DNA from 2 places in the Bacillus sp. GbtcB14 genome. Region 2 is predicted to be linked to the other one. Evidence: riboswitches for the same ligand, from Rfam matches in the RefSeq annotation. Region 2 holds a riboswitch; the other holds the start of a gene.
What was found. A riboswitch is a leader RNA that binds a small molecule or an ion and turns the genes downstream of it on or off. The one in region 2 is predicted to bind S-adenosylmethionine.
Positions count from the first base shown of each region.

Region 1: it holds a riboswitch for S-adenosylmethionine, as region 2 does, so the genes downstream of both, KVT31_RS15125 (bifunctional O-acetylhomoserine aminocarboxypropyltransferase/cysteine synthase) here and KVT31_RS21590 (methionine ABC transporter ATP-binding protein) in region 2, are expected to answer to the same signal.

Region 1 is NZ_JAGXJT010000004.1:495,079-510,840, reverse strand. Features, by position in the region: gene KVT31_RS15155 (GAF domain-containing sensor histidine kinase) at 1-1,183, shown strand, start outside; gene KVT31_RS15150 (response regulator) at 1,204-1,851, shown strand; gene KVT31_RS15145 (FMN-dependent NADH-azoreductase) at 2,042-2,668, shown strand; gene KVT31_RS15140 (transcriptional regulator YeiL) at 2,732-3,403, opposite strand; gene KVT31_RS15135 (YjjG family noncanonical pyrimidine nucleotidase) at 3,510-4,205, shown strand; gene KVT31_RS15130 (chloride channel protein) at 4,246-5,478, opposite strand; SAM riboswitch class I at 5,803-5,907, shown strand; gene KVT31_RS15125 (bifunctional O-acetylhomoserine aminocarboxypropyltransferase/cysteine synthase) at 6,001-7,299, shown strand; gene metA (homoserine O-acetyltransferase MetA) at 7,283-8,188, shown strand; gene KVT31_RS15115 (homoserine dehydrogenase) at 8,330-9,625, shown strand; gene KVT31_RS15110 (YczE/YyaS/YitT family protein) at 9,656-10,282, opposite strand; gene KVT31_RS15105 (LacI family DNA-binding transcriptional regulator) at 10,380-11,357, shown strand; gene KVT31_RS15100 (SGNH/GDSL hydrolase family protein) at 11,368-12,249, shown strand; gene KVT31_RS15095 (ABC transporter ATP-binding protein) at 12,246-13,163, shown strand; gene KVT31_RS15090 (ABC transporter permease subunit) at 13,156-14,148, shown strand; gene KVT31_RS15085 (uracil-DNA glycosylase) at 14,168-14,845, shown strand; gene KVT31_RS15080 (DUF3817 domain-containing protein) at 14,888-15,181, opposite strand; gene KVT31_RS15075 (Cof-type HAD-IIB family hydrolase) at 15,391-15,762, opposite strand, start outside.
Region 2 is NZ_JAGXJT010000008.1:18,057-33,818, forward strand. Features, by position in the region: gene pcrA (DNA helicase PcrA) at 1-806, shown strand, start outside; gene ligA (NAD-dependent DNA ligase LigA) at 822-2,831, shown strand; gene KVT31_RS21565 (CamS family sex pheromone protein) at 2,848-4,041, shown strand; gene KVT31_RS21570 (TSUP family transporter) at 4,141-4,911, shown strand; gene pruA (L-glutamate gamma-semialdehyde dehydrogenase) at 5,065-6,612, shown strand; gene KVT31_RS21580 (hypothetical protein) at 6,816-6,965, shown strand; gene KVT31_RS21585 (cysteine hydrolase family protein) at 7,198-7,761, opposite strand; SAM riboswitch class I at 8,003-8,108, shown strand; gene KVT31_RS21590 (methionine ABC transporter ATP-binding protein) at 8,232-9,251, shown strand; gene KVT31_RS21595 (methionine ABC transporter permease) at 9,241-9,906, shown strand; gene KVT31_RS21600 (MetQ/NlpA family ABC transporter substrate-binding protein) at 9,928-10,782, shown strand; gene KVT31_RS21605 (DUF3926 domain-containing protein) at 10,955-11,146, opposite strand; gene KVT31_RS21610 (ArsA family ATPase) at 11,139-12,320, opposite strand; gene KVT31_RS21615 (MarR family winged helix-turn-helix transcriptional regulator) at 12,396-12,878, opposite strand; gene KVT31_RS21620 (YiaA/YiaB family inner membrane protein) at 13,110-13,346, shown strand; gene gatC (Asp-tRNA(Asn)/Glu-tRNA(Gln) amidotransferase subunit GatC) at 13,488-13,778, shown strand; gene gatA (Asp-tRNA(Asn)/Glu-tRNA(Gln) amidotransferase subunit GatA) at 13,794-15,251, shown strand; gene gatB (Asp-tRNA(Asn)/Glu-tRNA(Gln) amidotransferase subunit GatB) at 15,266-15,762, shown strand, end outside.

The sequences.
Region 1 (15,762 bases), on a different contig from region 2:
AGGAGAAAAATTTGGTTTGTTAAATGTGGCAAGCCCAGGTAAAACACATTTTTCAGAAGAAGAATTAGTATTGCTTCAATCAGTTGCTTTCCAAATTGGAACGGCTTTAAAGCGAGCAAAGTTATATGAAAATGAAAAGCGAAGAGCGCATTATTATGTGAAATTAGAACGGTTCATTCAAGTTTTAAGGACGATTCATCAATTTAATCTATTGCCTGAAAAAGTTGTAAATCAATTAGGTGAAGTGTTTCACTGGAATCAAGTCGCATTCTTTATTAGGGAAGAGAAAGAATTATCCTTGCGGGCATCTTATTGCGAGGAAGAATTGCCAGAGGATATAAAAGAAGCTGCGAAAGAAGCGTTAGAAAAAGGTGAACTTATTTTATTAAACCATCAAATTAGTCATAAGATAGCCTCTAATAGGACAGTTATCGCTACACCAATACAGATTCAAAGTCATATATTTGGTGTTTTATGTGTTAGTTCAAATAATGGTGAATTTGATGTGAATACGATAGATGTACTTCAAGCCATAACGAATCATATTTCTTTCGTGATAGAAAATTTAAGGTTAAATGAGCAACGACGTGAACTTGTACGAATGGAAGAGAGAAATCGGTTAGCAAGGGATTTACATGACTCCGTCTCACAAAAACTATTTTCGTTAACCTTTATGACAAAAGGCGCTGAGGCAGTTTTAAAAGGTCAAAATGAAAAGGTGGATCGATCTTTGCATGAGATGCGTGAACTAGCACAAGGAGCTTTAAAAGAAATGAGGACGTTAATTTGGCAACTACGTCCAGCAGGATTAGAGAAAGGACTATTACCAGCTTTAAAACAATATGGTGAAAGTTTGGGATTGAAAATTCGGGAACAAGTTACAGGTGTTCGTGATTTGCCGCGCGTAGTAGAGGAAGCGCTATGGCGAATTGGACAAGAAGCTTTAAATAACGTAAGTAAACATGCGAATGTCAGAGAAGCGGCGATTTATTTCAAAGTGACGGAGAAGAATGTATCATTAGAAATAGTCGATCAAGGAAACGGCTTTGTAGAAAAGAATATAAAAGAGAAGAAATCACTCGGTATGACTACGATGCGTGAAAGAGTGGAATTAGTTGGTGGAACAATTAAAATTATAAGTGATAAGAAAAGAACAAGTGTAAAAGTAAACGTACCATTATGATGCGAAAATGAGGGAAGTTTGTGAAAATAAAAGTATTGTTAGTTGATGATCATACAGTCGTTTTAAAAGGATTAGCATTTTTTTTAAGTACACAGGAAGATTTAGTGTTAGTTGGAGAAGCGAATAATGGGAAAGAAGCATTAGTGAAAGTAGGAGAGACGAATCCTGATGTGGTACTAATGGATTTATATATGCCCGAAATGGATGGTGTCGAGGCGACGGCGTGCATCAAAAAAGAATATCCAAATGTGAAAGTAATTGTATTAACTAGCTTTTCTGATCAGGCGCATGTTTTACCGGCGTTAAGGGCGGGGGCAAGCGGCTATATTTTAAAAGATGTAGAACCGGATCAGCTTGTTGAAGCTATTCGAAGCGCATATAAAGGTAATATTCAATTACATCCAGATATAGCAAATGCTCTTCTCTCTCAAACATTACCTGTGGAAGAAAAAGAAGAAGAATCTTCTATTCAAGTGGATGTGTTAACAGCGAGAGAAAATGAAGTGTTGCAGTTATTAGCGAAAGGGATGAGTAATAAAGAAATCGCTTCCGTTTTAGTTATTACAGAAAAAACGGTAAAAGCTCATGTAAGTAGTATTTTGAGTAAGTTGAATTTATCTGATCGCACACAAGCGGCATTATATGCAGTGAAAAATGGAATTGTATAAGACAAAAGTCGTAAGACCTAGTTCGCCTTTAGGAGGTGGACTTTTTTTATGGAAAAATACGTCTATGTGAGGACGAAATTGTCTTGATATAAATATAAAATATGTTTGTAAGCAACAAAACAACAATTACAAGGGATACCTTTTTTGAAAGCATATAACAACAGAAGAGTGAGTACTAGGAGGAAAAACAATGGCAACAGTTTTATTTGTAAAAGCAAACAACCGTCCAGCGGAACAAGCAGTTAGTGTGAAATTATACGAGGCATTTTTAGCAAACTATAAAGAAGCACATCCAAATGATACAGTAGTAGAACTTGATTTATATAAAGAAGAATTGCCATATGTAGGCGTAGATATGATTAATGGTACATTCAAAGCAGGTAAAGGATTTGATTTAACTGAAGAGGAAGCAAAAGCAGTAGCAGTTGCTGATAAGTATTTAAATCAATTCCTAGAAGCTGATAAAGTTGTTTTCGGCTTCCCATTATGGAACTTAACGATTCCAGCAGTGCTACACACATATATTGATTATTTAAACCGTGCTGGTAAAACGTTCAAATATACACCAGAAGGTCCAGTTGGCCTAATCGGGGATAAGAAGATTGCATTATTAAATGCACGAGGCGGCGTATATTCAGAAGGTCCAGCAGCTGAAGTAGAAATGGCTGTTAAATACGTAGCAAGCATGATGGGCTTCTTCGGTGCAACAAATATGGAAACAGTAGTTATTGAAGGACATAACCAATTCCCAGATAAAGCAGAAGAGATCATTACAGCTGGTCTTGAAGAAGCAGCTAAAGTAGCAAGCAAGTTTTAATTGAAAATAGAATCGTCACTCGAAAAAAGTAGCATTAACAGGTAAACGTTAATGCTACTTTTTTTATATTTTAAGTTCATCAGCAAGTTTTTCTAATTGAATTCGATCTTGTATGTAATAGGTTCTTCCGTCTTTTTTTAAGTAATTTTGCTGGCAAAACTGGTTTAATACGTATAAAAGATGGCGATAGCTGACATTTAAGTATTCCGAAACCTCGGTATGTTTTTCTGTATAACTGTTATTTTGTTCTGTTAATAGAATAAACGCCGCTAATCGATTTTCGAACGGGTAACTATTGTTTTTGGCATAACTTTCTGTTCGGCTAATTGTTTTTTCGCCGATAAATTTACATAATTTCTGTAGAAAGGTAGCATCTTGCAACAAAAGATGCCGACAATCTTTAAGAGGGAGCGCTAAGCATATACAATCTTCGATCACTTCCACTGTTTTCGTAACGGATTCCACGCCAATTAACCCTAATTCTCCAATGAAAGAAGGTGCTTGAATAAAGTTAATTAAGGAGACCCTTCCATTTTTATGACTCATATATATTTTCGCCTGCCCGGAAATTAAGTAATAAAGATAAGGAACATCAACTCCTTCAGTACATATCCTTTCTTTCTTTTTAAAAGAATGTAGTTCAGCATACGGTAAGACATTAAAAGAAAAAAGAGTATGGAAGTTGGAAGTTTGCATGTAATGAGAGATTTCTTCGCTATTTTTGCTAACTTTCATATTTTCACCTCATGTTTAGTATGAGATATCTCCTATTATTTTTACAAGAAAGAATGATACGATTTATGTAAATTTGTTTTTGTAGAAAAGAGAGTGTGAAGGGTTTATGAGAAAATATAAAACACTTTTATTTGATGTAGATGATACATTGTTAGATTTTCAGAAGGCGGAGAAAGTGGCGTTACGTATGCTGTTTGAAGAGAAAGGGATTCCTCTAACTAGCGAGGTTGAAGGGCACTATAAAAAAATTAATAAAAGTCTTTGGGATGCTTTTGAGGAAGGTGAAATAAACCGTGATGAGGTTGTAAATACACGGTTTTCGATTTTGTTTAAAGAGTACGGGGAAGAAGTAGATGGGGTATTATTCGAAAATAATTATCGCAGTTACTTAGAAGAAGGAGACCAACTTATGCAAGGTGCGTTTGAATTTATAAATCAAATTCAAAGTAAGTATGATTTATATATAGTGACAAATGGTATTTCTAAGACGCAAGATAAACGTTTACGTAATGCAGGATTACATGCCTTGTTTAAAGATATTTTCGTTTCTGAAGATACAGGATTCCAAAAGCCGATGAAAGAGTATTTTGATTATGTTTTTGAACGGATTCCTAATTTTTCCCCTGAAAAAGGGCTCATTATTGGGGATTCGCTAAGTGCTGATATGAAAGGTGGATATGTAGCGGGAATTGATACTTGTTGGTTTAATCCAGCAAATAAATCAAATAAAAGCGAGATTGTGCCAACATATGAAGTGCAAAATTTTGAAGAGTTATACGCACTATTGAAGCAACATGTGTAATAAAAATAGGCAGTGGAACTTTTGTCCCTACTGCCTATTTTTATTCGTTTGTAGCTTCGTTATTTTTAGGAAGTGGAAATGCATTACCAATCGCTGCCGCTCCAAGCATCGGTAATAGTAAATTGAGCGGGAAAAACATGAGTAATAGTAATGTTATAGCAATTGGTTTTCTTAATGCGTAGCTTGAAATTGCTGTCGTGACGATGGCTACCGAAGCAATTGGATCTATAGGGATAATGGACGCTATAGCATATCCGATACTAGATCCAGCAAATATAATAGGGAAAATGTGTCCACCGCGCCAACCTGTATTTAAACAAACGGCAGTAATGCATAATTTTAAAACCCCTGAAAGAAGTAGTACCCAGAAGGATAAATGGCTCCATTCAACGACTAAATCTTTTAATTGATGTTCTCCTGAGAATAACGTGTACGGGAGAAAAGTTCCTGTAATTCCTAATAAAATACCACCGATAATACCGAGTGATAGTTTATATTCTTTTAAGGGATGAATTAATTTCTCTAATGTGAATTCTAATTTGAAATAAAAGAAGCCAACTATAGCACCAATACTAGCAAGTGGTAGAAAGGCAATCCATTCATTAAGAGAAAGGGAACCTTCCCCAAAATCAACGATAAAGGATCCACGATTATCCAGTTTACTAAGTAATAAATAAACGGAAAAACCAGCGAAAGTGGTAGCTAAATATACAATTGCTTTTTTTCCTTTAGAAAATTCGTTAATTTGCTCACCCTCATTTTCATTTGGAGCTAAATAACCGAATAATGGCGCGTTAAAAATTACACTTAAAGTAGCACCAATTCCAACCTCTGTTAGTTCATTCATTCCTTTTAAGGCGAATGTAAAGCGATCCCCTATCCATGTACAAAGTCCACCGATAATGCCAACAAGTGCTGCTTCTGGACCTAAGCTAGCCCCGAATATTAAAACGATAATCGCAGTTAAAGTAGCTTTATGTACAAAACGGTATTCAATTCTACCTGTTTTTTTATATTCACCCATCACTTCCGGCATAAGACGTGGATATGTGCCGAAGTATTTTTGGGTTAAACCGACGAGAATACCACCGATAGTTGTTACACAAATAGTGTAATACGGAGGAGAAGAGAAAATAGTAGGTAAGTATCCCCAAATAAAGTGAATGCCGATATTTATCGTAACTAAAAATAGCCAGACTGTTGCTCCTACTATAGAGCCTAAAAGAATGCCGTATAGGACGAGTATATAGTGCATGTCCTTTGTGTTTGTCATGTTATACCTCCGTTATGTAAGTTGTAATGTCGAAAGGATTCAATATGCTACTGTGAAATGAAATGAAATGAATATGTATAGTATCTTTTTGAGAGGTTGGCTTATTCAATATATTGAGGTCTCGTGAGAATTTGAAATGTATACAGTTAAACTACTTACTTAATTTTATATAGTAATCGTGGGTTTTAAAAGGTCTTTTTCAAATGAATATGGAATATATTTCTTTTGTTATGCATGTCAAATTCTTTGCATTTAATTTAGAACATTCAGAAAAACTGATTGACATTAGGAAATTATTGCTATAAAATCAACGGTAATTGCATAGTCTTATCAAGAAAAGGTGGAGGGACAGGCCCGATGAAACCTTGGCAACAGCCGTATAACGGAATTGTGCCAAATCCTGCAGGTAATAATCCTGAAAGATAAGAAAGAGCCTTTAGAGCGTGTTTTCAAACTGCTCCTTTCTTGTTTTCAGGAAAGGAGCAGTTTTTTTATTTTGTATAAAAGAAAGGAGAATGAGAGATGGGAGAATCATGGGGAAAAGGAACAATTTGTGTGCAAGGTGGCTATACACCAAAGAATGGTGAACCGCGTGTTTTGCCACTTTATCAAAGTACAACGTATAAATACGATACTTCGGATGATTTAGCAGCGCTATTTAATTTAGAGGCAGAAGGATATATATATACGCGTATTGGAAATCCTACTTTAGCTGCATTTGAGCAAAAGTTAGCGGATTTAGAGGGTGGTGTAGGAGCTGTTGCAACGGCTTCTGGGCAGGCTGCTATTATGCTTGCTGTTTTAAATATTTGTAGTAGCGGAGACCACTTGCTTTGTTCTTCCACAGTTTATGGCGGAACGTTTAATTTATTTGGAGTGAGTTTGCGTAAGCTTGGTATTGATGTTACGTTCTTTAATCCGAATTTAACTGCTGATGAAATTGTGGCCCTTGCTAATGATAAGACGAAACTTGTTTATGCAGAATCGTTAGGAAATCCAGCGATGAACGTTTTAAATTTCAAAGAATTTTCAGATGCAGCGAAAGAGTTAGAAGTACCTTTTATCGTGGATAATACATTAGCAACTCCTTATTTATGCCAAGCATTTGAGCACGGAGCAAATATTATCGTTCATTCTACGACGAAATATATTGATGGTCATGCAAGTTCTTTAGGCGGCATTGTCATTGACGGAGGGAACTTCGATTGGACAAATGGGAAATATCCTGAACTTGTTGAACCGGATCCAAGTTATCACGGCGTAAGTTACGTTCAAAATTTTGGTGCAGCAGCTTATATTGTGAAGGCGCGTGTTCAATTATTAAGAGACTACGGAAACTGTATGAGCCCATTCAATGCGTACATTAGCAATATTGGCTTAGAAACGCTGCATTTAAGAATGGAACGTCATAGTGAAAATGCTCTCGCAGTTGCTAAGTGGCTTGCTAACCATGAACGTATTGAATGGGTGAATTATCCGGGATTAGATAATAATGAAAATTACTCGTTAGCACAAAAGTATTTGAAAAAAGGTGCTAGTGGTGTGTTAACATTCGGCATTAAGGGAGGATTAGAATCTGCGAAAGAATTTATCGCAAATGTAAAACTAGCAACTCTCGTAACGCATGTAGCGGATGCACGAACTTGCGTGATACATCCTGCTAGTACAACTCATAGACAATTAAGTGCTGAGGATCAGCGTTTAGCTGGCGTTACATCAGATTTAATTCGCTTATCGGTTGGTATAGAAGATGTTTCTGATATTATTGCAGATTTAGAAGCAGCGCTAGTCGGAGGCAAAGAACATGCCGATCATAATTGATAAAGATTTACCAGCTCGCAAAGTGTTGCAGGAGGAAAATATTTTTGTAATGACGAAGGAGCGAGCAGAAACACAAGATATCCGGGCTTTGAAAATTGCTATATTAAATTTAATGCCTACAAAGCAAGAAACAGAAGCGCAATTACTTCGTTTAGTTGGCAATACACCGTTGCAATTAGATGTTCATTTACTTCATATGGAATCACATTTGTCTCGTAATGTAGCACAGGAGCATTTAACGAGTTTCTATAAAACATTCCGTGATATTGAGAATGAGAGGTTTGATGGACTTATTATTACAGGAGCACCAGTTGAAACCCTTTCTTTTGAAGAGGTAGATTATTGGGAAGAGCTTGGGCGTATTATGGAGTATTCAAAAACGAATGTAACATCTACGCTTCACATTTGCTGGGGAGCACAAGCTGGTTTGTATCATCATTATGGCGTTCCAAAGTATCCTCTGAAGGAAAAAATGTTTGGCGTATTTGAACATGAAGTCCTTGAGCAACATGTGAAATTGTTACAAGGGTTTGATGAATTATTTTTCGCCCCGCATTCTCGTCATACAGAAGTACGAGAGAGTGATATTAGAGAGGTGAAAGAATTAACATTGTTGGCGAACTCTGAAGAAGCAGGTGTTCATCTTGTTATCGGGCAAGATGGGAGACAAGTATTTGCGCTCGGGCATAGTGAATATAGTTGTGATACGTTAAAGCAAGAATACGAACGAGACCGTCAAAAAGGGTTAAATATTGATGTGCCAAAAAATTATTTTAAGCATAATAATCCAAATGAGAAACCGCTTGTACGGTGGAGGAGTCATGGGAACTTATTATTCTCTAATTGGCTAAATTATTACGTGTATCAAGAAACCCCTTATGTATTATAAAAAAAGATTGTGTAACACGTGGCAACGTTTTCTTTGTAAAGATTAACTTATATTTTTCCGAATGTTCTAAAAACATTGTTTTTCAGATTTTTTGCTCATATAATTTCATCTAAACACAATTTTTGAGGGGTGGACAGTATTATGAAAGAAATTCAAGTTGGCTTATTAGGCCTTGGGACAGTTGGTAGCGGTGTTGTTCGTATCATTACAGATCATCAAGAGCGACTTATACACCAAGTAGGTTGTCCTGTGAAAGTAACGAAAGTACTAGTACAAAATATTGAAAAAGAGAGAGAGGTAGAGGTACCTTCTACTCTATTAACACAAGATGCAAATGAAATTTTAGATAATCCAAATATTGACGTTGTCATCGAAGTGATGGGTGGCATTGATGATGCAAAAGCATATATTTTGCAAGCTTTACAAAGTGGGAAGCATGTTGTGACTGCCAATAAAGATTTAATGGCGTTGCACGGGGCGGAACTCTTAGCGGTAGCAAAAGATAATAAAGCTGATTTGTTTTATGAAGCAAGTGTAGCCGGAGGGATTCCGATTTTACGAAGCATTGTAGAAGGACTTTCTTCCGATCTTATTACGAAAGTAATGGGAATTGTAAATGGAACGACAAATTTTATTTTGACGAAAATGTCAGATGAAGGGAGAGCATATAACGACGTGTTAAAAGAAGCCCAACAACTTGGATTTGCAGAAGCAGATCCAACATCAGATGTGGAAGGTTTAGATGCAGCAAGAAAAATGACGATTTTGGCTACCCTTGGTTTCTCTACAAATGTAGAGCTTGGAGATGTGAAGGTAAAAGGGATTACATCTATTACAGAAGAAGATATTGAATACAGTAAGAGTTTAGGATACACGATCAAATTAATCGGTCTTGCGAAGCGAGATGGTGAAAAATTAGAGGTTACAGTTGAACCGACACTACTTCCAAATACACATCCTCTCGCGGCCGTGCAAAACGAATATAATGCTGTATATGTGTATGGCGAAGCGGTCGGAGAAACGATGTTTTATGGGCCAGGCGCAGGAAGTTTACCAACAGCAACAGCTGTTGTTTCAGATTTAGTAGCTGTAATGCAAAATATTCGATTAGGTGTAAACGGAAATAGTGCGGTATCCCCGCAGTATAAAAAAGTATTAAAAGAGCCAGACGAAATTGTTGTGAAGAAATTTTTAAGACTTCATGTAAAAGATGAAATTGGTGTATTTGCAAAAATTACTTCATTGTTCTCTGAGCGTGGTGTTAGCTTTGAAAAGATTATTCAAATGCCACTTGAAGAGAAAGGAAAAGCTGAAATTGTAATTGTAACGCATCGTGCGTCTCTTGCTGATTATGATTATATTCTACATACGTTGCAGGGGTATGAAGAAATAGATTGTGTGAAGGCAAATTATCGAATTGAAGGAGATGCTAAGTAGTATCCCTTATCGTAAAACAGAAAGAGCCTATTAAGCAGCTTGCTTAATAGGCTCTTTTCTATTTAAAATCTTCGTACCAATTTGAATAAATGCTTGGATAATCCAGCCTGTTGTAAAGGATAAGATGATTGTTCCAAAATAGATAGGTCCATCTAATAGGAAGCTTAATGTTAAAAATAAAAACGCTAACGAAATTTCTGTTCTTCTAAATGTCCATTTCTTTTTTTCAGCAACCGTTAAAACGAAAGCTTCTTGAGGTGCTGCGCAAAGGTTTGTAGAGACGTAAAGACCAATCCCAGCTCCAACGAATAGATTTCCGCAAATAAGTGTTATATATTTTGGAAGAGAGCGGATAGCGTCCATAATAGTTGTAATGGAACCGACCCAGTCAACAAAAAGAGAAATAAGAACCATCGTTACAATTGTACCAATTGTTATTTGTTTTTTATTCCAAAAGAGTACGATAAAGGTAAAAGCTAAGTTAATCATAAAAATCCAAAAACCGATACTTATCCCAAAATTTTGATATAGTGCAATAAAGAAGGAATCATAAGGGCTAAGTCCAAAAGAAGTAATTGTCGTCATCATATTAATACCGATGGCGAGAATGAGTAGACCGCCAATGAAAAATATATATTCTAATTTGAATCGAAGCATAGTTGTATATCCTTTCAAAATGTATTTGCTAGGCAAGGATATATTGTGGAAAGCTTACCAGGTCAAGGGAGAATTTTTGTGAGAAGGGGAAAGTGAGATGACGAATATAAGAAAGATTGCTGAACTTGCTGGGGTATCTGTTTCAACTGTTTCACGTGTACTGAATAATCATCCATATGTGAATGAACAGAAACGAAAAGAAATTTTAGCAATTATAGAAGAATTAAATTATACGCAAAATGTGAATGCAATTCATTTAGTGAAAGGAAAAACGAATGTCATTGGCGTTTTATTACCGCACGTAAATGATCAATATTATAGCGCTATTATTGAGGGAATATCAAAGGAAACAGCAAAGAACAATTATAATATGATGCTTTGTCAGACGAATTATAGTGAGGAAAGAGAATTAGAAATTTTGAATATGTTAAAAATGAAAAAGCTTGATGGAGTTATTATATGTTCGCGGGCAAATAGTAAGGAAAAGCTTGAAGAATATACGAAATTTGGCCCAATTGTTATGTGTGAAGAAATAGAATCGAATTTCATTTCGAGTGTGCATATTGATTACTATAAAGTCTTTTCGCGCGGGATGAAGAGCTTAATAGATGCCGGTCATACAAGTATTGGGTATTGCATTGGAAGAAGTAATAGCATTAATAGTCAGAGAAGAAAACAAGCATATGAGGATTCGCTTCAACCGATTGCTGTAACACCGATAGAGGCCTGGAAGTTTAAGGGTTGTTTTACGGTGGAAGATGGACGTAATGTAATCAGGGAATGGGTCTGTATGTCAGTGAAACCAACTGCGTTTCTTGTATCTTGCAATCATATTGCGGCGGGGATGGTAACGGAAGCAAAAAAACAAGGAATTCGTATTCCAGAAGATATTACGATTATCGGTTGTGATGATCAAGATGTGGCAGATATTTTAGGCATTACGACGATTTCATATTCTAGTAAAAATGTTGGCGTGAAGGCATTTGAATTATTATATGAAAAGATTAATGATGAGAATATAAATGTAAAGCATGTAGAGTTATCACCAGAATTAGTACATAGGGAAACAACATAATAGAGAAGTTGTGAAAATCGCTTTTCAAAATTGCGTTTGGTATAATTATGGACAATCTATGAGGGCTAAAAGGGGTTTTGATATGAGATCAAAAGTGGTAAAAGTAATTCTACTCATTACAATTGCATCTTTCTGTTTATTTGCATATGGTTTTGTTTCAGGTGTAAATGATGTATTAAATCCGAAAGCTTCAAATTTAATTAAAAAGACCGATGTAGTGGCAAAAGAGAAAAAGAAAACGGGAACGTTACAAATCGTTAGTTTAGGCGATTCATTAACACGTGGTGTTGGTGATAAAGAAGGAATTGGCTATATTGGACGGGTGAAGGAAGATTTACAAAAAGATTATAAGCAAAAGGTTGCTTTGACTAACTTAGCGGTTAGTGGTGCGAAAATGCCTGACTTATTAAAACAAATTGAGAGTAGTGGCGCTCAATATTCAATTAAGCAAGCAGATGTAATCGTCTTAACGATTGGAGGAAATGATTTATTTCCGGGCTGGGAATCGCTTGGAAAGATAGATTTAGAAACATATCGTCCTGATACAGAAACATTCCAGAATGAAGCGAAGAAAATTATAGAAGAAATTCGTAAGTTAAATACAGATAGCCCTATTTTTTGGCTAGGTTTATATAACCCTTTTGAAGATGTAGAAGATTTAAAAGGATCTTCAAACATTGTTGTAGACTGGAATGCATCTTTAGAAAAACTGGCGGTAAATGATAAAAATGTGTATATTACACCGACATTTGATTTATTCCAAAACCGTGGGAAAGATTTATTATACTCCGATCATTTCCATCCGAATGAAGTAGGGTATACATATATGGCGGACCGATTAGTTCAAAATGTTGCGAGTAAATTAAAACTAGAACAAGGAGGGGTAAAATGACGACGATACTTTCCGTACGAGACGTGAAGAAGGTAATTGGAAAGAAGACAATTGTAGAGAATATTTCCTTCGATGTAAAACAAGGAGAAGTGTTTGGCTTCCTAGGACCGAATGGTGCCGGAAAAACAACTACCATTCGAATGTTAGTTGGATTGATTAAAGAAACAGAAGGTACGATTTCTATTGGTGGTTATTCTATTAAGGAAAATTTCAGAGAAGCGATGCGTCAAATTGGGAGTATCGTTGAAAACCCAGAACTGTATACATATTTAACGGGCTGGGAAAATTTAAAACAATTTGCCCGTATGCTAGGTGGTATATCAGATGAACGTATTATTGAAATTGCTCAAATGGTTCATTTGGATGAAAGAATTCACGATAAGGTAAAAACATACTCACTCGGTATGAAACAGCGCCTTGGCATTGCGCAAGCGCTTCTTGGAAATCCCAAGTTGCTCATATTAGATGAGCCAACAAATGGTTTAGACCCAGCTGGAATTAGAGAACTAAGGGAATTTATACATAAGCTTGTGAAAGAAGAAAATATGAGTGTGTTTATTTCAAGTCACTTACTAAGCGAAGTACAAATGATATGTGATCGGGTTGCGATTATTCATAAAGGAAAAATGATAACAGTTGCCAAGGTTGAAGAGTTAATTAAAACAGCAAGTGATCGTGTAGAATGGATTGTTACACCAATTTCTAAGGCGAAAGATATGCTAGAAGATGCTGAGGAAGTAAGAGAAGTGAGTATAGAAGGTAATCGATTACTATGCCGCATGGATATTGTATCTATAAGTAGTTGGAATAAACGTTTTGTAGAAAACGAGATAGATGTGCATAGTGTTAAGGAGCTTGTATTTACGTTAGAAGATTTATTTATTGAACTCACAAGGGGTGAGCAGCATGCGTGAATTTGCGAATCTAGTTTTGAATGAATCAGAAAAGATTTATCGTAAGAAACGTATTTTTGTTGTCATGCTTATTTTAGCAATCTTGATCCCGCTTTTCGTATATGCGCAGTATCGTGAAATAGAAACGACACAAAAACGACTTGGGACAACTGATTGGAAAGTGTCACTGCAACAACAAATTGTCGATTCTCAGAATCGGTTAAATAATTCTAGGTTGCCAGAAGAATGGCGTGATTGGCTAAAGGTAAGGGTGGAGCAACAACAATATTATTTAGATCATGATATTAACCCGATGGCACCGGGCGCACCAACTTTTGTAAGGGCGTTTATTGAGCAAGGAATTACATTGTTTATTCCGCTTCTCGTAATGATTGTCGCTATTGATATTGTTTCAGGAGAACGAAGTGATGGAACGATGAAGATGTTACTTACACGGCCGATTCGGCGCTGGAAAATACTCCTTAGTAAGTACGTGACGATGTTATTTTTCATTTCACTCATACTGCTTCTTGTCGGTTTGTTTGCTTACATATTATCTGGGCTTGTATTTGGATACTCGGGCTGGAATTTACCCGTTTTAACTGGGTTTGTTATTGATAAGGAAACGTTAAATACGAATTTTGTACATCTTATTCCGCAGTGGCAATACGTCTTGATGGCGTATGGGTTAGCTTGGTTTGTTGCTATCGTTGTCGGAACTATATCATTTATGGTTTCTGTTTTAATTCGAAATACACCAGCCGGCATGGGCGTTATGTTAGCCGCATTAATCGCAGGTGGCATTTTAAGCTCGTTCGCAACATCGTGGGAAGGCGCGAAATATATTTTTAGTGTGAATTTATCATTAACAGATTATCTATCAGGAAAATTACCTGCATTACAAGGCTTATCGATGGGGTTCTCTTTAATGAATTTAACGGTATGGGCAGTTGTGTCCCTTATTATTTCATTTGTAGTATTTACAAAGCAGGATATGGTGAATTAATTGGACGGGAAGTGAAAGCATGAAAAATGTTTTAAAAAATGATTGGGAACCATTATTGGCACCAGAATTTGAGAAAGAATATTATCGCAAGCTGGCTGATTTTTTGAAAGAAGAGTACAGTACCCATGTTGTTTATCCAAGGATAGAAGATATTTTTAGCGCCCTAGAGTATACAAGTTATGAAAATACAAAGGTCGTTATTTTAGGGCAAGATCCATATCATGGACCGGATCAAGCACATGGTTTAAGCTTTTCGGTACAGCCCGGCATTAAAACGCCACCATCATTGCTAAATATGTATAAAGAACTTCGAGATGAATATGGTTATGAAATCCCGAATAACGGTTATTTAGTAAAGTGGGCAGAGCAAGGAGTTTTATTATTAAATACTGTATTAACAGTTCGACAAGGTGAAGCCAATTCTCATAAGGGAAAAGGTTGGGAGTATTTCACAGATCGTGTAATTGAGCTATTAAATGAACGTGAAAAATCGGTTATTTTCATATTGTGGGGACGTCATGCACAGGCGAAGAAAAAATTAATTACGAATACGAAGCATCATATTATCGAGTCTGTACATCCAAGCCCACTATCGGCAAGACGTGGTTTCTTTGGTAGTAAGCCATACTCTAAAGTAAATACGATTTTAGCTAATATGGGCGAGAGAGAAATTGATTGGGAAATTCCAAACCTATAAATAGAAAAGGTAGTTAACCAGTTGTTAACTACCTTTTTGTTATTATTGTTGTTCGTTTTTTAATTTTGCATCTAGTACAAACGTACCGAATGGGATAACTGATGAAACGAATGCTCCAAGTGCCCATAAAATTGATTTACGGTGTACGATTGTTACTTGAATTACCGCAAAGATGAATAGAATAAATAAAACACCATGAGCCATGCCTGTAATTTTAACGGCTGTTGCAAATCCTGCAAAATATTTTAATGGCATTGCTACAAATAATAGTAGTAGGAAAGAAATACCCTCAACAAGTCCAATTGCTCTTAATCGTCCGATTGGTGTAGATAACATGAAGTAGCCTCCTTTAATGTATGCTTGTATATAGTAAATTTGTATTCTTTTTCAAAATAAAATAGTCTATTTTGTTTCATTATATACAAAAAGAAAGTTTACACTACGAGAATAGTGCAAAGTTCAAAATATAGTCACAAAAGCATGGTAATTTAAATAAAAACCTATTTGAAGTGTTTGACTTCAAATAGGTTTTGTGAGTGGAAATATTAAACAAGTACTTCGTTTTTTAGTACAAATTTCTCTACGACTTTTGCAACGCCATCGTTCATATTTGTATCTGTTACGTAGTTTGCAATTTCTTTAATATCATCTGGTGCATTGCCCATTGCAACACCAAGACCAGCGAATTCGATCATCGCCTGGTCGTTATAGCTATCGCCCATTGCGATAACTTCTTCACGCTTAATTCCAAGTTTTTGGATTAGTTGGTTTAAGCTTGTTCCTTTTGTAACACCAGCTTCAGTAAATTCTAAGAAGAATGGTTTAGAACGCATAACGCTTAATTGGCCTTCTAGTTGTTTTTGTAGTTTTGATTCTACCGTTTGTAAATGTTCTGGATTTTCTACCATTAATACTTT
Region 2 (15,762 bases):
CAGAGTTGGTAGAAGAAGTTATTGAAAAAACAGGCTATCGCGATATGTTGAAAAACGAGCGTACTTTAGAAGCAGAAGGTCGTCTAGAGAACTTAGATGAGTTTTTATCTGTTACGCAAACATTTGAATCTCAAAGCGAAGATAAGAGCCTTGTTGCCTTCTTAACAGACTTAGCACTTGTTGCTGATATTGATCGTGTAGATGAAGATCCAACTGCTGGTGAGGAAGTTATTTTAATGACGATGCACTCAGCGAAAGGATTAGAGTTCCCAGTTGTCTTTATTGTTGGGTTAGAGGAAGGAATATTCCCGCATACTCGTTCTCTAATGGAAGAAGATGAAATGCAAGAAGAGCGTCGCCTTGCTTATGTAGGTATTACTCGTGCAGAAGAAGAGTTATATTTATCCAATGCACAAATGCGTACTTTATTTGGTAGAACAAGTATGAACGCTGCCTCTCGATTTATTACAGAAATCCCGGCAGAGCTAGTAGAATCGTTAAATGAAACAGCGCCGAAGCGTGAAACATCGTTTGGTGCAAAAGGAAGAACGGCGAGTAGCAGTAGAGCGACAACGACAACTACAACACGCTCTCGTTCAGCTTTCGCGCGTCCTGCAGCTAAGACGACAGGCGGCGAGCAAATTGGCTGGGCAGTAGGAGATAAAGCTTCCCACCAAAAATGGGGAGTCGGTACAGTTGTCAGTGTAAAAGGTGAAGGTGATGCAAAAGAATTAGATATTGCGTTTCCAAGCCCAATTGGTGTTAAACGTTTGTTAGCAAAATTTGCACCTGTGACGAAACAATAGGAAAGGAATGAGGATATGTCAAAAGAGATAGCAAAACAACGTATAGAAGAACTGCGTGATTTGTTAAATACATTTAACTATCAGTATCACGTATTAGACAATCCTTCTGTTTCTGATGCGGAGTATGACCGTAATATGCAGGAGCTTATAAAATTAGAAGCAGAGAATCTAGAGTTTATGAGTGAGGACTCTCCCTCTATTCGCGTTGGGGGAACTGTTCTTGATATATTTGAAAAAGTAACACATAAGTCACCGATGTTAAGTTTAGGAAATGCATTTAACGAAGGAGATTTACGTGATTTCGACCGACGAGTACGCCAAGGAATTGATGATGCGAATGTAAGATATATATGCGAATTAAAAATTGACGGACTCGCTGTTTCACTTCATTATGAAAAAGGACGCTTCATTCAAGGGGCAACACGTGGTGATGGTGTAACAGGTGAAGATATTACCCAAAATTTAAAAACGATTAAAGCGATCCCGCTCCGTTTAAATGAAGAAGTAACGTTAGAAGCACGAGGCGAAGCTTATATGCCGAAGCGTTCATTCGTTAAGTTAAATGAAGAAAAAGAACAAAATGGTGAAGATGTATTTGCGAATCCGCGTAATGCGGCGGCAGGTTCAATACGCCAACTTGATCCGAAAATTGCAGCGAAGCGTAACTTATCTATGTTTGTGTACGGTCTTGCGAATGTAGAAGAAAAAACAATTCCATCACATAGTGAATCGCTTGATTTCTTAGGTGAACTTGGATTCAAAACAAATCCAAATCGTCGTACATGTGAAACAATCGAAGAAGTTATAGCTTATGTAGAAGAATGGCAAGAAAAACGCCCGCATCTTGATTATGAGATTGATGGAATCGTTATAAAAGTAGATGATGTTGCTCTTCAAGAAAGTTTAGGAACTACAGCAAAGAGTCCAAGATGGGCAATTGCTTATAAATTCCCGGCTGAAGAAGTTGTAACAAGATTAACAGGCATTGAATTAAGTGTTGGTCGCACAGGGGTTGTAACACCGACAGCAGAGCTAGAGCCAGTGCGAGTGGCTGGTACTATCGTTCGTCGTGCTTCTTTACATAACGAAGATTTAATTCGTGAAAAGGATATTCGAATTGGTGACTATGTTGTAGTGAAGAAGGCCGGAGATATTATTCCTGAAGTTGTGAACGTTATTTTCGATAAGCGTACTGGTGAGGAAGAAGAATATCGTATGCCAACCCATTGCCCAGCATGTGAGAGTGAACTAGTTCGTTTAGAAGAAGAGGTAGCACTTCGTTGTATAAATCCAACTTGTCCGGCTCAAATTCGAGAAGGATTAATCCATTTCGTTTCAAGAAATGCAATGAATATTGATGGACTTGGAGAACGTGTGATTACACAACTCTTTGATGCTGATTATATTCGTACATTTGCTGATTTATATTCATTGACGAAAGAGCAATTATTGCAGCTAGAACGATTTGGTGAAAAATCAGCAACGAATTTAGTACAAGCAATTGAGAATTCTAAAGACAACTCATTAGAGAGATTATTATTTGGTCTTGGTATTCGCCATGTCGGAGCGAAAGCAGCACGTACATTTGCAGAGCATTTCGAAACGATGGATGCACTTGTGAAAGCGACGGAAGAAGAACTAAAAGCAATTAACGAGATTGGTGAAAAAATGGCTCAATCTGTCGTGACATATTTTGATAATGAAGACGTATTAGAGCTATTACAACAATTTAAAGAGTATGGCGTGAACATGGCATACAAAGGGATAAAAATTGCTGATTTACAAAACGTTGAGTCGTACTTCGCAGGAAAAACTATCGTTTTAACAGGGAAATTAGAAGTTATGGGACGTAGTGAAGCGAAGAAGAAGATTGAGGCATTAGGTGGAAAAGTAACAGGAAGTGTTAGTAAAAGTACGGATTTAGTTGTTGCAGGTGAAGCGGCAGGTTCGAAATTAGCGCAAGCGGAGAAGCATAATGTTGAGGTTTGGAATGAAGAGAGGTTCTTACAAGAGCTAAATAAGTAAGAGGTGCAAACTTACCATGAAAAAAATAGCATTAGCGGTATTAAGCCTTGGCCTACTTATAAGTGGGTGTAGTGCAGGTACCGATAAAGAGGAAAAAGTGGTTGAGAAATCGGAGAAAGCAAAAAATCAAGCAATCGTCCCAAAGTACTCTATTTCGGATGAATATTATAAGGCGACTATTCCATTTGAAGCAGGAGCTGCACGTGGGTTAGTTGTACAAGGAGTAAGTAATCGTCTTGATATAGATGAATTTGAAACAGGATTAATGCGTATTGCGAAAGAGTCCTTTAGTACGAAAGATCATTTCTTTAAAGGTGGAAGTGCTCTAGATGCTCAAAATTTGCAGATGCTTGTTAAAAGAAAGCGTACAGATGCTGAACAGAAGGAATTAGAGGATAAATTAAAAAAAGATGCAGTTAAATTTCCAAATATCGGGTTAAACCCAGCGTTAGGTGGAGGAACTGAATCATTAGAGGAAAAAAATAAAAAAAATCCAATATATATTTCAAATATTTTAGAGCATGATTATTATGTGAAAAAAGGCGAAAAAGATGAACTTCAAGGCATTGTAGTTGGTTTAGCGATGAATTCGGTTCATTATTACGAGGAAGAGCATGGTTATCCACGTGAGGCTAAAATCGAGCAAGAGAAAATGTTAGCTGAAGGGAAAAAGATGGCGCAAGAAGTTTTGAAAGTTATGCATCAAAAACAGCCTGACACAAAAACTGTCCCGATAACATTTGCAATTTATCGTCAGGCTCCAAAGGCTTCACTCGTGCCAGGTAACTTTGTTTCTTATGCGAATGTTGAAAAAGGCAGTGAAACGGTTGAGGATTGGAAACAAATTAATGAGAAATATTATTTGTTCCCATCTGAACAAGCGAAAACGGATAATAAACGTGAAGATCTGGCGAGAGTATCAAACTTTAAAGCGAAACTAAGCGATTATTTCCAAGGCGACTATACAGCTGTTATCGGTACTGGTATGTATAGAGACGATGAATTAAGAGAAATAAAGCTTGATATTCCTGTCCAATTTAATGGGAAAGCAGAAATAATTGGCTTTACACAATATGTAGCCGGACTTATTACGGAATACTTCCCGAATTATATGAAGGTGCAAGTAACGGTTAAATCTGTAGAACGCCCTGAAGCGATTATTATACGTGAAGCGAAGCAAGATGAACCATTTGTGAAAATTTTAGATTAAATAGAAAGGCCGTTCCTTTATGGAACGGCTTTTCTTCTCGAAGAATTTTGTTATAATTTAAAATGTTATAAACAATGGGGGTAAGGGGTAATAAAGCACATGGACGAATTAAGTTTTCAAGTCATTATTTTATTAATTGCATTCGGCTTTTTAGCAGCTTTTATTGATTCAGTTGTTGGCGGTGGAGGATTAATTTCGCTTCCTGCACTTATGTTTGTTGGTTTACCACCAGCTTCGGCAATTGCAACAAATAAATTAGCGGCAACGATGGGGACGTTTACGAGTGCAATTTATTTTATTCGATCAGGAAAGGTTGATTTTAAAATTGTAGGAAAGTTAATCCCGTTAACTATTATAGGGGCGGTCGCAGGCGCTTTAGTAGTAAAGTTTATTCCGCCGGATATTTTACGGCCGTTAGTGCTTGTAATGTTGGTGTTTATTGCCATTTATATTATTGCAAAAAAGGATTGGGGAAGTGCATCTACCTATAAGAAGATGACGAAAAGAAAAACATTAATATTTTTCTTTGTTATTTTAATGATAGGGTTTTACGATGGATTTTTTGGACCAGGGACAGGATCCTTTTTAATTTTTGCATTTTTATTAATTGGTTTGGATTTTATTCAAGCGGCAGCATCTGGAAAACTTTTGAACTTTGTTAGTAATATTGTATCTTTAATTACTTTTTTATTTTTAGACGTAATTCATTTTGAATACGGTATTATTATGGGATTGTCGATGATTTTTGGCGCTTATTTTGGATCGAAGTTTGCAGTCCAAAAAGGTGTTGGATATGTAAGGACTTTATTTTTGTTAGTAACTATTTTATTGATTGGAAAAAACATTTTGGAATATACTCATATTTTGTAGAGTTATACGTATGTATAACTCTATTTTTTTATTATATTTTAAAAATTAATTAATTTTTAAAATATAAGTCTAGGAATATTTGAATAAATCTAAATTATCGTGTAGAATAATGTTGTAAAATGTAAACGTTTTTCTAAGGGGAGGCTAAAAAGAATGGTAGTAGCATACAAACATGAGCCATTTACAGATTTTTCAGTGGAGGCTAACAAATTAGCGTTTGAAGAAGGTTTAAAGAAAGTAGAATCTTATCTTGGACAAGACTATCCATTAATTATTGGGGGAGAAAAAATCACTACAGAAGACAAAATTGTTTCTGTAAACCCTGCAAATAAAGAGGAACTTGTTGGTCGCGTTTCAAAAGCAAGCCGTGAGTTAGCTGAAAAAGCAATGCAAGTAGCGGATGAAACATTCCAAACTTGGAGAAAATCAAAGCCAGAAATGCGTGCAGACATTTTATTCCGCGCTGCAGCAATCGTTCGTCGCAGAAAGCATGAATTCTCTGCTATTCTTGTAAAAGAAGCAGGTAAACCATGGAATGAGGCAGATGCTGATACAGCAGAAGCAATCGATTTTATGGAATATTATGGTCGTCAAATGTTGAAATTAAAAGACGGTATTCCAGTAGAAAGCCGTCCAATTGAATATAATCGTTTCTCTTACATTCCATTAGGAGTAGGTGTTATCATTTCTCCTTGGAACTTCCCATTCGCAATTATGGCAGGTATGACAACAGCTGCTTTAGTTTCTGGTAACACAGTATTACTAAAACCAGCTAGTACAACTCCTGTAGTAGCAGCGAAATTCATGGAAGTATTAGAAGAAGCTGGCTTACCAGCTGGCGTAGTAAACTTCGTTCCAGGTAATGGTTCTGAAGTTGGTGACTACTTAGTAGATCACCCTCGTACACGTTTCGTGAGCTTCACTGGATCTCGTGATGTAGGTATCCGTATTTATGAGCGTGCAGCGAAAGTAAACCCAGGCCAAATTTGGTTAAAACGCGTTATCGCTGAAATGGGTGGTAAAGATACAATCGTTGTTGATAAAGAAGCAGATCTTGAATTAGCAGCTAAGTCTATCGTTGCATCAGCATTTGGATTCTCAGGACAAAAATGTTCTGCATGTTCTCGTGCAGTAATCCATGAAGATGTATACGATCACGTATTAAATCGTGCTGTTGAATTAACGAAAGAATTAACAGTTGCTAACCCAGCTGTATTAGGTACAAACATGGGTCCTGTTAATGACCAAGCTGCATTCGATAAAGTAATGAGCTATGTTGCAATTGGTAAAGAAGAAGGTAGAATCTTAGCGGGTGGCGAAGGAGACGATTCTAAAGGCTGGTTCATCCAACCAACAATCGTTGCTGACGTTGCAGAAGATGCTCGCTTAATGAAAGAAGAAATCTTCGGACCAGTAGTAGCATTCTGTAAAGCAAAAGACTTTGACCATGCACTTGCAATTGCAAACAATACAGAATACGGTTTAACAGGTGCTGTTGTTACTAATAACCGTGACCATATTGAAAAAGCACGTGAAGAATTCCACGTTGGTAACTTATACTTCAACCGTGGATGTACGGGTGCAATCGTAGGTTACCAACCATTCGGTGGCTTTAACATGTCTGGTACAGACTCTAAAGCTGGTGGCCCTGACTACTTAGCACTTCACATGCAAGCAAAAACTACTTCTGAAACTTTATAAGAAATAGTAGAAGAGATCTTCGCAGTCTGCGAAGATCTCTTTTTTTTTTTTTTTTTTTTTTTTTTTGAAAAATTTTCTATATGTGGATTAAGATAGATATCAGTAGAAAAACTAATAAAGTAATAAGGTTTACTTCAGTAAATAAGATATATTATATTTGTTGGATAGATTCTCTTTAAAGATAAGAAAAGTAGGTGAACAAAGTGGGAAAATATCAATTGGATTACAAGAGTCAGGTAGCTGTGGCAAAGTTTCATGAAAAACAGACGCCTGCCAAATTTGATAAAAAGCAGCAAATTGAAAATTTGCGTGCGGAGTATTTGAAAAAGAAGCAAAAACAAACAGATAAATAATATGTTACGTTTTTGATAGGAGAAACTAGTTCTAAGTACCATATATTACTATTTGGTACTTAGAACTAGCTAAACCCTATTAATATCGGGATAAACATGTAAATAGAAACAAAACAACGAGAAAAATTGATTTATTAGTCATATTTTTTAGTATTCATTTTAAGAATTTCCTGTATAATACAATTTGAAAGAAAATCTATGGTTTGACAAGAAACACTCTTTTCGGTTTTGCTCACTGAAGGGAGTGTTTTTTTATAGCTAAAAACTCCTCTGTACTCATTACATTTGCATATACGCCATTTAAACTAGCTAAAATTGTGTTATGAATATAAACGGCTGGTATCGTAGCATTCTTAAAAGAAAGATCTTTTGTCGCACAAGCATCATGTATAACGGTACATGGAAAGCCGAAATCAAAAGCGGCCCTTACGGTAGCATCAATACACATGTGAGTCATCATCCCGCATATGACGACGTGCTCAATATCTAAACGTTGTAAGTGTTCTAGAAGAACGGTTTCGCGGAAACTATTTGGATAATGTTTGAGTATAACGGTTTCTTCTCTAAGTGGGCGTACGCTTTCATGAATATGTACACCTTCTGTATTGGGTAGGAAAAAAGTAGCATCATCTTTAATTGCTACATGTTGGATATGAAAAATAGGTTCGTTTTTCGTTCTAAAGAATTGTAGTAGCTGACTAGCATATTCGCTTGCTTCTACTGGATTGCGCAATTCCATCTTTCCATTCGGAAAATAATCATTTTGAATATCAACGAGTAAAAGAGCTGTTTTCATATATTTATCTTCCTCCGATTTCATATTCAAATAATGGTATTCAATTAGTAGAGAAGATTATCCTTTTTAAAAATATGCAGGAGGAGAATTTTACATAACTTTAAAGGTTACTATTTTATTATGAAATTCCATCTAAAAATTTTAATAAAGAAATAATTTATATTTTTCTAAAAAATGTATTGACTCTTATTATTCTGAGTTCTATAATGAAAATTAATTAAACGACAATTAAATCGATACATTCTTATCCAGAGAGGTGGAGGGACTGGCCCTACGATACCTCAGCAACGGGTTTTTTAATACCGTGCTAACTCCAGCAAGCCTATGAAAGGCTTGGAAGATGAGAAGATGTGAACGAGTACATATAAGTGCTCTCCTTCTTATCTTTATGGTTGATAAGAAGGGGAGCACTTTTTATTTTACCTCGAAAGCTCTACTTCAAGTTTTTACAGCATATAGGAGGGGAAAAAATGATTTCTTTTAACAATGTAAGTAAAGTATATGAATCAGGTGGGCAATCTGTTCATGCGGTGGAAGATGTAACATTATCAGTTGAGAAGGGCGAGATATTCGGCATTATCGGTTTTAGTGGCGCTGGAAAGAGTACGTTATTACGCCTAGTAAATATGTTAGAGAGGCCAACGGCGGGAACGATTTCAATAGATGATAAAGATATTACATTACTATCGACGAAAGAATTACGGAAGCTAAGACAAAGAATCGGGATGATTTTTCAAAGTTTTAATTTATTCAATTCAAGAACCGTGTTTGGGAATATTGCTTATCCATTAAAATTAGCGAAAGTACCAAAGAATGAGATAAAAGAAAGAGTAAATGAACTGCTAAAGTTTGTAGGATTAGAAGATAAAGCAAACTATTATCCAGAGCAACTATCAGGCGGACAAAAGCAGCGTGTTGGTATTGCAAGAGCACTTGCAACATCACCAGACATTCTTATATGTGATGAGGCAACATCAGCTTTAGATCCAGAAACAACGACAGAAATTTTGAACTTATTAAAGAAAGTAAATCGAGAATACAATGTAACAATTCTTCTTATTACACATGAAATGCATGTTGTGAAAGAAATTTGTCACCGTGTAGCTGTAATGGAGAAGGGGAGAGTTATTGAAGAAGGAAAACTGTTTGACGTTTTCACACAACCGAAAACAAAGACGACTCAAAACTTTGTACGTTCTATTATTAATGATCATTTACCGGAAAGTGTTCTAGGTAAAATTCAAAATGGTGGACAGATTTATCGCTTAACATTTACTGGTGAAGAGACAGGGCAGCCAGTACTATCATATATTGCGAAAAATTATAACGTCGATGTAAACGTACTGTATGGAAATATTATTGAACTCCAAAATGTGCTATTTGGAAATCTTCTTGTAGAATTGCAAGGTGAGCAGAAGGAAATTCAAAAAGCATTACAACATCTAAGACTGCAAGTGCAGCTGAAGGAGGTAGAAGCTCATGCGAGTTGATTGGAGTATATTTTGGCCTCGCATAGTAGATGCGACGGGGGATACCCTCTTAATGGTAATCGTAACCCTTATATTTGCTACAATTCTTGGTATACCTCTAGGTTTACTGTTATATGTAACAAGGAAAGGGAACTTTTTAGAAAATAAATGGGTCTTTTCTATTCTTAATATCATTATTAATACAATTCGTCCGGTTCCATTCATCATCTTCTTAGTAGCTTTAAGTCCACTAACAAGAAGTGTTATCGGAACGACGATTGGAACAGCAGCAGCAATCTTTCCAATGACGTTAGTTGCATCAATCGGTATTGCTAGAATGGTTGAAACAAATCTTGTTTCAGTTCCAAAGGGAGTCATTGAAGCAGCGCAAGCAATGGGTGCTTCACCATTTAGAATTGTTTTTGAAATTCTTGTGCCAGAAGCGTTAGCGCCATTGATTTTAGGTGTTACGTTTATGACAGTTGGTCTAATTGAATTTTCAGCAGTTGCTGGGCTTGTCGGTGGCGGTGGTCTTGGTGACTTAGCAATGACATATGGTTATCAACGTTTTGATACATCAGTTATGTTCGTAACGGTCGTTTTACTTATTATTCTCGTACAGGTAGCTCAAAACTTAGGAAACTACTTTGCGAAAGTCTTTTTACGCAGATCATAAAAAGGAAGAGGGGAAAAGAAAATGAAGAAAATTTTAGCATTTGCATTATCAGCAATTGTAGGGGTTTCAGCATTAAGCGGCTGCTCAAGTGGAGACACGGGGGCAGGAGCGAAAGAAAAAGTAGTTCGCGTCGGTGTAACTGGAACGGATGGAGACGCTTGGGAAATTTTAAAGAAAAAAGCTGAAAAAGAAGGAATTAAAATTAAACTGGTTGAGTTCTCTGATTACACAACGCCAAATAAAGCGTTAGCTGATGGAGATATTGAACTAAACTCATTCCAGCACGTTGCTTTCTTAGAGCAATTTAAAAAAGAGCATAAGTTAGATATTACAGCTGTTGGTACAACGCAAATTGCACCAATGGGCTTATACTCTGAAAAATATAAGAAGGCAAATGAAATTCCAGATGGTTCAGAAATTGCGATTCCCAATGATCCAACGAACCAAGCTCGTGCATTAAAACTTCTTGATGCAGCTGGATTATTAAAGCTTAAGAAAGACTTTGGCTTATTCGGAGATCCAAGCGGCATTGCTGAAAATCCGAAGAAATTAAAAATCACACCGGTTATCGCACAGCAAACACCTCGTGTATTAAAAGACGTTGCAGCTTCAGTTATTAATAACGGTGTTGCTGGTCAAGCTGGATTAGATCCAGCGAAGGATCCAATTTTCTTAGAAGATCCAAAGAATGAAAATGCGAAGCCATATATTAATATTTTCGCAGCTCGTACGAAAGATAAAGATGATCCAACACTGAAAAAAGTAATTGAACTCTATCATTCAAAAGAAGTAACAGATGCAATTAAGAAAGAAACAAATGATGGTTCCATTTCAGTAGATCTTTCACTTGAGGAGCTTGAAAAAATCGTAAAATAATTATCGGGTTTAACGATTAACAGTAGGAACCCCTCCGCTGTTAGTTCGTTCAACATATAATCTACTTAACAAACAAAACCCTAATTCTGTACCTTCCAATTCTGTATAACGTAGAATCCATGTTTGTTAAGTAGAGTAATGGACCAGGAGTTTTCCTGGTCTTTTTTTGTAGTTATTCAATTATAATACTTTTTAAAGTATCTTCATGATGCTCTTGTTCTTTCGGATAAGCAGCTAGTTCCTCTTGTAAAATATTTAATATTTGTTTAGCTGATTGCTGGATTGGATTAGGTAGCTCTTCTAATATATGCATCCCGACTTTTATTTTTGTACGAATTACCCTGCGTAGTAATTCCTCATGCATGTACTACACCTCCAAACCGAATATTTAGTACATCTTCTTCAAATTTTGCTCCTTGAATAGAAAGGTGTGTTAATGTTTTTGGTAACGTGATGTTCCGTTTAACAGAACCCGCTCGAATAATAAGTTCATCACCTTTTTGATTTAAGGAAAGTTCACTTTTGTTTGAGAAGGGAATGGACAGAACGAAAATATACTCATCGCCATCCTTTTTTACATATTGAGTGCGCCCATTAAATTTCACTTCTGTAGGGGAATGGTCAGTTTTAAATAAAGAATCTCCTACACGTTCTAACATAGTTAGACCGACAACTTCTTGTTCAAACATTGGAGCTTCGTAAATAGGAAGGGGGTGAAAACTATCTTGAATTAATGTTTTATATTTCTTTTGCGTATCTTTCCATGCTTGAAAATAAGGATCGGTGACAGTGTTAGGGATGACGCGATTAATCATAACGGCATCTACGTTATAATCGTACAAATTTAAATACGTAAAGCTGCGCTGAGCTTCTTTAATGACCATTTTTTCAGGATTTACAACGATGCGGATACTTGTTACGTCTCGGTTTGATAAAATATCTCTCATTTCTCCGAGCTGTTCAAGTGTATTTGTTAATTCGTCCATAATATCGTCGGTTGGAAGAGGGACACCAAGGAGTGGTTGAGCTACAGGACGAACGACTTTTAAAACTTTTCTTTTAATAGGAAATAATTTTTCCATCCACCAGCCGAGCATGTCTGGAAAACTTAGCATTGCTAATGTTTCTCCTGTTGGAGCGCAATCAATGATGATAACATCATATGTGTTTTGTTTATAATAATCGAGTACGCGCAGTAAGCTAATTAAATCTTCCATACCAGGAAACATCGTTAATTCTTCTGTTGTAATATCATCAGCTGCTTTGGAAGTGAATAGCAAGGTAATATACTTCTGTAACTTTCCCCAGCCTTTTTCCATTTCATAAATTGTATTAATTTCTTGTGCCCATAAATTTTCACGGATTTCTAATGGCTCAGAAGATAGCTTTATACCAAATGAATCTCCTAAACTATGAGCAGGATCTGTACTCATTACTAAAGTTTTTAATCCTTGTTTTGCGCTTTGAAGTGCTGTTGCTGCTGAAATGCTAGTTTTCCCTACGCCGCCTTTACCTGTATACAAAATAATTCTCATCATTCTATCCCCTTTGTTTCGAGTATCGAATATTACGAGTTCCAAAATAAAATATTGAATAAAAACCCGGTTAGGGTTTTATTCAATCGGAATGTTTTTCATTTTAGGTGTAGAAACCTTTTCTTCTGTTTTTTGCTGTGACGTAGCGATGTGATTCATGATTTTTTGGAAGATTTGTAGTAAGAATGCTTTTTCTTCTTCTGATAATGCTTCTGTCACTAGGTTAAAGTAATGGGCTGCATTTTGTTTTACTTCGTGGACGAGCATTACGCCGTTTTCTGTTAAACAAATTAATACAATGCGCCGGTCGTTTTCATCACGGTACCTTTCAATATATCCCTTTTTTACAAGGCGATTTACAACGCCTGTCGTTGTACTCATCGGTATATCAAGAAGGTCAGCAATTTTTGTCATTGTAATATCTGTATTTCGCTCCATCCAAAGTAAACAAAATACTTCTGTTTTAGAAAGTGTTAAATCTAGGCTTACCCATTCTTCAGGATAAAAAAGTTTCTTGGCGTTATCTAGCAGTAAGTCTAAAAAATGTTCATATTGCAACAATTATTTCCACTCCCGTATATTTCGAGGTTCGTAATATTTGTTTTTATTTTATGTGGAATTGAAATAAATGTCAATGTTTTTGACTGTTTTTTCAGACTAGACAGAAAACTGTCTTTAAAATAGTATTCTTTTATGGTAGATTTATAAATATAAAACTAGAATTTACATAAAAATCCATCATGGTAAATATACTTATCTATAATGGATGTACAGCTAACGAGGGGGAGAACGATGAGAAGACGTAATACGCAAGCGTTCACGTTTTTAGCATGGACTTCATTTGTTTGCGCGCTTTCAGGTATGCTAATTGGAATTTATACGTTAGATGAAACGCTTAGTGTAAAAGGATATTATTTAATTGGAACATTATTTTTAACGATGTCTTGTTTTGTATTACAAAAAACAATTCGTGATAATGAAGAAGATAACGAGAGATTTCCGAAAAATGAACCGTTAGATAAAGACTAAATTGTAAAGAAAGGCATTTGCCTTTCTTTTTTTATGTAAAAATGCTGTAAGTGCCATGTGTTGACTTGCTTGAAGTACTGAAAATTTGGTATCATCAATAGTATTGTAGATTGAACGATATATTATGGAGGTGGCCTAGCCGTGTCAAGAATTTCCGTTGAGAATGTAAAGCACGTAGCACATTTAGCACGTCTTGCAATTACTGATCAAGAAGCAGAAAAATTTCAAAAACAACTAGATGCAATTGTTACATTTGCAGAACAGTTAAATGAATTAGATACAACAGATGTAAAACCAACAACTCATGTATTAACTATGAAAAATGTTATGCGTGAAGATGTACCAGAAAAAGGTTTACCAGTCGAAGAAGTATTAAAAAATGCACCGGATCACAAAGATAATCAAATCCGTGTTCCAGCAGTATTAGAATAGAGGAGGGGAATTTCGATGTCATTATTTGATCATTCGGTATCAGAGTTACATAAGAAGTTAAACAACAAAGAAATTTCCGTTACGGATTTAGTAGAAGAATCTTACAAACGTATTGCGGATGTTGAAGATAACGTAAAAGCTTTTCTTACATTAGATGAAGAAAATGCACGCGCGAAAGCGAAAGAATTAGACGCAAAGATTGGTGCTGAAGATAATGGATTATTATTCGGTATGCCAATCGGTGTAAAAGATAACATTGTAACTAACGGTCTTCGTACTACTTGTGCGAGCAAAATGTTAGCAAACTTTGATCCAATTTATGATGCGACAGTTGTGCAAAAGCTAAAAGCTGCTGACACAGTTACAATCGGTAAATTAAATATGGACGAGTTCGCAATGGGTTCTTCAAACGAAAACTCAGGTTTCTACGCTACGAAAAATCCATGGAACTTAGATTACGTTCCAGGTGGATCTAGTGGTGGTTCTGCAGCAGCTGTAGCGGCAGGAGAAGTATTATTCTCTCTAGGTTCTGATACGGGTGGTTCTATCCGTCAGCCAGCTGCATATTGCGGTGTTGTAGGTTTAAAACCAACTTACGGACGCGTATCTCGTTACGGATTAGTAGCATTCGCATCTTCACTTGACCAAATCGGACCGATTACACGTACAGTAGAAGATAATGCATACTTATTACAAGCTATTTCAGGTATTGACCGTATGGATGCAACTTCTGCAAACGTTGAAGTAGGAAACTACTTAGCTGGCTTAACAGGCGACGTTAAAGGTTTACGCATTGCTGTACCAAAAGAATACTTAGGCGAAGGTGTTGGCGAGGAAGCTCGTGAGTCAGTACTAGCTGCTTTAAAAGTATTAGAAGGTATGGGCGCAACTTGGGAGGAAGTATCTCTTCCGCACTCTAAATACGCTCTAGCAACGTATTACTTACTATCTTCTTCGGAAGCATCTGCTAACCTTTCACGCTTTGATGGCGTACGTTACGGTGTGCGTTCTGATAATGTAAATAATCTATTAGATCTTTACAAAAACACACGTAGCGAAGGTTTCGGTGATGAAGTAAAACGTCGTATTATGCTTGGTACATTTGCACTTAGCTCTGGTTACTATGATGCATATTACAAAAAAGCACAACAAGTACGTACATTAATTAAGAACGACTTTGAAAATGTATTTGCGAACTACGATGTTATTATTGGACCAACAACGCCAACTCCGGCATTTAAAGTGGGCGAAAAAGTTGATGATCCAATGACAATGTATGCAAATGATATTTTAACAATTCCAGTAAACTTAGCGGGTGTTCCAGCGATTTCTGTTCCATGTGGATTCGGTGCTAACAACATGCCACTTGGTTTACAAATCATTGGTAAACACTTCGATGAAGCGACAATTTACCGCGTTGCACATGCGTTTGAGCAAGCAACAGACTATCATACAAAAAAAGCAAGTCTGTAAGGAGGCGAGCATAGATGAATTTAGAAACAATTATTGGTTTAGAGGTTCACGTTGAGTTAAAAACAAATTCGAAAATTTTCTCTGCGAGTCCAACAGAATTCGGAGCAGAGCCAAATACACAAACAAGTGTAATTGACTTAGGATACCCAGGGGTACTTCCTACTTTAAATAAAGAAGCAGTTAACTTTGCAATGAAGGCTGCAATGGCATTAAACTGTGAAATCGCAACGGAAACGAAGTTCGACCGTAAAAACTATTTCTACCCAGATAATCCGAAAGCTTACCAAATTTCTCAATTCGATAAGCCAATTGGTGAAAATGGTTGGATTGAAATTGAAGTAGACGGTAAAAAGAAACGTATCGGTATTACACGTCTTCATTTAGAAGAGGATGCTGGTAAATCAACGCATACAGCTGATGGTTCATTAGTAGACTACAACCGTCAAGGTATGCCTTTAATCGAGATCGTATCTGAGCCAGATATGCGTACGCCAGAAGAAGCATATGCATA